Ketobacter sp. MCCC 1A13808: one gene and its partner. The protein of the gene in region 2 interacts with the protein of the main gene of each other region in a pairwise test. Links are inferred from orthologs where the notes say so. Each region holds a gene or a part of one and is shown on either strand. Other genes may lie near its edges.

Region 1 (3,529 bases), on a different replicon or contig from region 2:
CCCTATACTATCCGCTTAACACAGGTAGTCTGTGGCACAACTGGAGAAATACATGAGCAAACTAGTAAATGTAACTGACAGCAACTTTGAAGCTGAGGTGTTGCAATCAGAAAACCCGGTGCTGGTGGACTACTGGGCCGAGTGGTGCGGACCCTGCAAGATGATCGCACCGATTCTGGAAGAGATCTCCGGCGAATATGACGGCAAACTTACCATTGCCAAGCTGAATATTGACGAAAACCCGGAAACCCCCCCCAAATACGGTATTCGGGGCATTCCGACCTTGATGTTGTTCAAAAATGGCAACGTTGAAGCGACAAAAGTTGGCGCTTTATCAAAATCGCAATTGACAGCGTTCCTAGACAGTAATATATAATTACCCAACCCCGACTCTGCGAGCCGGGGTTTCTTACTTCGATGTTGCGCCTTCAATCAAAACGTAATAAGCGCAACAACGGAGAGCAAATCAAACTGTCTCTTCGATTCCTCACCCCTCAGAACTTTTGAATTAGCATTATGTGAAGGATCGGGCGCGAAGTCGTTTGAAGCAATAACCTGGACGCTTTGGCTAGCGGATGCTAGATTACTTTTAGTGCCTCCCTAAGTCCTGGGAAGCATTTCCCGAATCTAAATATATTTAGGGTCTACGAACCAAAGAAGATCCATCCGAACAGGATCTCTGCCAATCGCTTCTCGCACCATTTTTACGACCCGTTTAGACAGGAAGCTCTACTCGTTCGCTAACAGCCTTTTGGTTGTAGCTCTCCATACCTTTAACGTTAACCTTCAAACATGACCCCCACGGAAATGAATCTCACCGAATTAAAAACAAAACCCATTGCTGAACTGATCGAAGTAGCGTCTTCTATGGGCCTGGACAACATGGCCCGGACGCGCAAACAAGACATCATCTTCAGTATTCTTAAACGACATGCCAAAAGCGGCGAAGATATCTTCGGTGACGGCGTTCTGGAAATTCTTCAGGACGGTTTTGGCTTCCTGCGTTCAGCCGAAGGCTCCTATTTAGCGGGCCCAGATGACATCTATGTGTCACCCAGCCAGATACGTCGTTTTAACCTACGCACCGGCGATAGTATTTCCGGTAAGATTCGCCCCCCCAAGGAAGGCGAGCGCTATTTTGCGCTATTGAAGGTCAATGAAATCAACCTGGATCGCCCGGAGCACGCGAAAAACAAGATCCTGTTTGAGAACCTGACACCGTTATTTCCGCAGCAACGCTTTCTGATGGAAGTCGGCAACGGCAGCACCGAAGACATCACTGCACGCACGATCGACCTGGTCGCTCCCATCGGTAAAGGTCAGCGTGGCTTGATTGTGTCGCCTCCGAAAGCCGGTAAAACCCTGATGCTGCAGAACATTGCACAGTCGCTAACGCGCAATAACCCGGAATGCCATTTAATTGTATTGCTGATCGACGAGCGCCCTGAAGAGGTGACCGAAATGCGGCGTACGGTACGTGGCGAAGTGGTCGCCAGCACTTTCGACGAACCGCCTTCGCGACACGTTCAAGTGGCAGAAATGGTATTGGAAAAGGCCAAACGCCTGGTTGAGCACAAACAGGATGTCGTTATTCTGCTGGATTCGATTACCCGCTTGGCTCGTGCATACAACACAGTCATCCCGTCTTCCGGCAAAGTACTGACTGGTGGGGTTGACGCCCACGCACTGGAAAGACCCAAGCGTTTCTTTGGGGCAGCACGAAATATTGAGGAAGGCGGCAGCCTGACCATACTGGCCACCGCGCTGGTGGACACCGGTTCGAAAATGGATGAAGTGATTTTCGAAGAGTTCAAAGGTACCGGTAATCAGGAATTACACCTGGACCGCCGTATTGCAGAAAAGCGTGTTTTCCCGGCCATTAATATCAACAAATCCGGAACTCGTCGCGAAGATCTGCTGACATCGGAAGACGAACTGAAAAAAATGTGGATACTACGCAAGATCCTTCATCCCATGGATGAGATCTCGGCTATGGAATTCCTGATCGACAAAATGCGTGACACCAAGACTAACGAAGAATTCTTCGACTCGATGAAACGCAAGTAAATCATGCTACCCGGATAAGGCCTGCCTCGTCATGGCTCATACTGTAACCTTTCTGCCCCGCCAGCTGAACCTGACTGTGGCAGAAGGTGAGTCAGTATTACAAGCGGCTTTGCGTCAGGGCTTCCGGATTCCCTGGGGTTGCAGCTCAGGGTCTTGCCGGGCATGCGAAGGACGCCTGAAATTCGGTCGTGTGCAGTTAAAACACTGCGCTGGCGAAGTTAGTGCTTCAGATAGTGCAGCGGATTCGATACTCTGCTGTCTGGCGTATCCGATTGAAGACATTCAAATAGAGGTGCACAAGGTGTTGGCTCCCGGACAGTTCCCCACACAAGAAATTACCGCTCAAATCACGCATATCAAGCAAATTAATCCGGACGTTAAAATTGTCCAGTTCAAGCTGCCTGCAGGCAAAAAGATTGAATATTCTGCTGGCCAGTACCTGGAAATCATCCTGGATTCGGATATCAGTGCTGCGTTCTCTATCGCAAATGCCCCCCGCGATGACCGCACTCTGGAACTGCATATTCGCGCCAGCCAGGACAGCGTCTCCTACCCATTGTTAAAACCGCAACTGAAGGAAGGCGAATTACTGCGCTTGCGGCTGCCTTTAGGGAATACCACCCTGCACCGCCTGGAACACGCCAAAACGCTCATTATGATCGCGGCCAGCACCGGCATCTCACAAATGATCGCTATGCTGCAGGCGCTGATTACTGCCGGTGATGAACGTCCCGTATTTGTGTATTGGGGCGCGCGCCTGGTGCGGGATTTATATCTACACGACGAGATGAAAACCCTGGTAATGCGACATCCTAATTGCCGCTACATCGCCATCGTATCAGACCAACCGGAATGGCCGGCGCGCAAAGGCCTGGTGCACCGAGCGGTACTGGATGATCGCAACGATTTCAAGGATACTGCGATTATTGTCGGTGGATCACCGGCTATGGTCTATGCCACCTACGATGACTTTATTGCCGCCGGTATAGACGCCGGCCAGATTATTTCAGATGTGTTTGATTATGCACCGCGTGAAGCGCAATAGTCAGGCCGCCCCACGCTGCAACACGATCGCTAATTCATCGCAGCTAGCGCTGAGCCGGGCCCAGGCAAGATCGATGGCATTATGATCATTGCTTTTTGCTGCCAGTTCGAGTTGCTCTGAATAATACTGAACCCGCATTCCGCCTAAGCTTGAGGCCGAGCCTTTCAGGGAGTGCGCTATATTGGCAATATCATTGAGTTGCCTGGTCACTACCGCCGCTTCTGCCCGCTGGCGGCGCTCGGGCAACATATCGAGGAATATTTTCACTAATTCAGCCAAACGTGACTCGGATTGGCGCACGCGTTTCAATAACGCGGCTCTATCCCATACCAACTTGTCCGAAACGGGCTCAGCCATGTCTTTGCCAAGGCCTTGCAGAACTTCCAGATCGGGCAGAATGACACCCGCTTTTGATGA
Region 2 (2,966 bases):
GCCACATCGGCTGTTTCACCCTGCACGGCTTTCAAGCCATAACAATGTGCACGCACAGCGGATAAAGAAGGCGGCAGGCACAAAGTGCTCTCCACCATACTTTTGCCGAGGCGTTCATTCAACACCTGATGCAACATTTCAGTACCGGCACCCGTTTGCGCCGACAACCAGACTGCCCTGGCAATACCATCGTCATCCCGGTCGATGCGCGGCGCAAAATCCCCCATCAAATCGATTTTGTTATAAATCATCACATGAGGCACCTGATCTGCTTGTATTTCGTGCAGCACTTCGTTGACCTGGAAGATATTATCCTCCCGCTCATCAGAACACGCGTCTACGATATGCAGCAGAAAGTCCGCTTCCCGGCTTTCTTCCAGCGTGGCCCGGAAAGCCTCCACTAATTTGTGCGGCAAATGCCGGATAAAGCCCACCGTATCCGCCAGAATCACGGCCCCCAGGTCCGGCACCTCGATACGGCGCAATGTTGGATCCAGCGTTGCGAAAAGCTGATCGGCGGCATAGACATCCGCTTCAGTCAGACGGTTAAATAAGGTAGATTTGCCGGCGTTGGTATACCCGACCAACGACACCGTGGGCATTTCCGCCCGCTTACGCGCACGCCGCCCCTGATCACGCTGTTTACGTACCTTAACCAGCCGTTCGCGAATATGTTTTACCCGGGCCCGCAGTAACCGGCGGTCGGTTTCAAGCTGGGTTTCACCCGGCCCTCGTAAACCGATCCCGCCCTTTTGACGCTCCAAGTGTGTCCAGCCCCGCACCAGGCGGGTAGAAAGGTGCTCCAACTGGGCCAGCTCAACCTGCAGCTTGCCTTCATGAGTACGGGCGCGCTGCGCAAAGATATCCAGGATTAATCCGGTGCGGTCTAACACCCGGCAGCACAACTCTTTTTCCAGGTTGCGCTCCTGAGTGGGTCCCAGGGCGTGATTGAAAATAACAATATCGGCTTCAAATTCAGCTACCAGCTTGGCCAGCTCTTCCACTTTTCCGGTGCCGATAAAAAGACGGGGGTTAGGGGCCGACCGGGAAGCCTTGACAACACCAAGGCGCTGGGCACCGGCGGAGTCCACCAGCATCTCGAATTCCTGCAAGTCTTCACATTGGCTTTCCTGGGGGAATTCAATGTGCACCAGTACAGCCCGCTCTCCGCTTTGGGGGCGGTCAAATAACGATTCCATATACCAGTGTTCTGTTTTCCTGAAAGGTTGGCAGAGTCTTGCTCATCAAAAGAGACTCTGATAGCGGTATGGCGAAAAAATCACGCACGAAATCAAACTTGCCTGATGCGTTGGGGGCAACAGCCAAGTTTGATGATGTTACCGAAGGGAAAGGCAGGGAACAGCGCTTAAATATCGCTGTTGCCACCTTCAATACCATTGCCACGCTCGGTGGGCCCACCATGGGCGCGTGGATTTCTTGCTGGTACGACAGTCGAAATAGCGTGTTTATACACCATTTGATTAACTGTATTACGAAGCAAGACGACATACTGATCGAAGGATTCAACCTGGCCCTGTAATTTGATGCCATTTACCAGAAAGATAGAAACGGGGATCCGCTCCTTGCGTAGAGCGTTTAGAAAAGGGTCTTGTAGACTATGCCCTTTAGACATAAATAGTCTCCTTGTGTTGGCCCAAAATCGGGCTAAAAGATCAAAAAGCAAACATGCAAAACACGTTTAACGAGAAAACGTCGGCTTACATAGGATGTCGTTCAATAGCAGAATTTTCAAGACATTTTCGAATAATTCTGGATCAAGACTATCCAACCAATGTAAGTCGTTCCAACCCCGTAACCAGGTAATCTGCCGTTTCGCAAGCTGACGAGTTGCGATAATCCCTCGCTCCTCCATTTCAGCGTAGCTTAATTTACCATCCAGACAATCCCACATCTGACGATAACCGACTGCCCTCATTGAAGGCAGGTCCGGGTGCAGGTCACCACGATTATAAAGTGCCCTGACTTCCTCATAAAAACCTTGCGCCAACATCTCGCGAAAACGGACTTCGATGCGCTGATGCAAAACACTCCGCTGCAGAGGACAGACCGCTATATTGACCACCCTGTATGGGAATTGTTCCTGCGCCCCACCCCAGCTTTGGTCACCATTTTTGCCTTTCTGACCTTGCTGCCACTGGGTCAGCGTTCTCCCGGTAGCCCGGTATACTTCCAGCGCCCGCTGCAGTCGTTGCGGATCATTCGGGTGAATACGCGCTGCCGCTTGCGGATCGACCGCAACCAGCTCTTTGTGCATGGCGGCCCACCCCTGCTGTTGCGCTTGATCTAATAGCTGCTGCCGAATCTGCGGGTCTGCCGCCGGCAGCTCAGCAATACCTTGGTGCAGCACTTTGAAATACATCATGGTGCCGCCCACCAACAACGGAATTCGGCCCTGCTCCGTTATCTGTTGCATATCCTGCAACGCATCGCGGCGGAAATCCGCGGCAGAATAGGTTTCCGCCGGGTCTAAAAAACTGATTAAACGATGCGGTGCCGCAGCCAGGGTGCCCGCATCCGGTTTTGCGGTGCCGATGTCCATGCCTTTGTAAATCAAGGCGGAGTCTACACTGATGATGTCCATGGGAAAGTGCTTTACCAGCTCCACCGCCAGCGCGGTTTTACCGGACGCCGTCGGGCCCATCAAAAATATGCACGGCGGCTTCACTATTATCGCCCCCGCAGAAACAGTTTATCCAGTTCCGACAACGACATTTGCGTCCAAGTAGGCCGGCCATGATTACATTGGCCGCTGCGTTCAGTGACTTCCATATCGCGTAATAATGCGTTCATTTCGGGTAGTGTGAGTTTGCGATTCGCCCGGACTGAGCCATGGCACGCCATAGTAGAGAGCAGCTCGTTAAGCGATTGCTCGACCCGGTCACTGCTGCCATGGGTCACAATATCCGACAGCACATCCCGCACCAGGGTTTCGACGTCGGCATCCC

The links.
Region 1: the proteins of hfq (region 2) and rho interact in binary tests that used the Escherichia coli proteins (3 or more experiments, as listed by UniProt). The link is inferred for Ketobacter sp. MCCC 1A13808 from one-to-one orthologs.

The regions. Positions count from the first base shown.
Region 1 is NZ_VRKW01000012.1:37,296-40,824, reverse strand. Bases 103-2,937 are described here. They hold rho (transcription termination factor Rho), read left to right. Parts: upstream 103-807; coding sequence 808-2,067; downstream 2,068-2,937. Other genes in these bases: FT643_RS18175 (2Fe-2S iron-sulfur cluster-binding protein), read left to right, coding at 2,099-2,937; trxA (thioredoxin TrxA), read left to right, coding at 103-376. Outside these bases: more of trxA, read left to right, coding at 53-102; more of FT643_RS18175, read left to right, coding at 2,938-3,112; FT643_RS18170 (ATP-binding protein), read right to left, coding at 3,113-3,529. UniProt on the Escherichia coli protein: Facilitates transcription termination by a mechanism that involves Rho binding to the nascent RNA, activation of Rho's RNA-dependent ATPase activity, and release of the mRNA from the DNA template.
Region 2 is NZ_VRKW01000002.1:379,627-382,592, forward strand. It holds hfq (RNA chaperone Hfq), read right to left. Parts: upstream 1,634-2,966; coding sequence 1,367-1,633; downstream 1-1,366. Other genes in the region: hflX (ribosome rescue GTPase HflX), read right to left, coding at 1-1,199; miaA (tRNA (adenosine(37)-N6)-dimethylallyltransferase MiaA), read right to left, coding at 1,700-2,662; mutL (DNA mismatch repair endonuclease MutL), read right to left, coding at 2,689-2,966. UniProt on the Escherichia coli protein: RNA chaperone that binds small regulatory RNA (sRNAs) and mRNAs to facilitate mRNA translational regulation in response to envelope stress, environmental stress and changes in metabolite concentrations.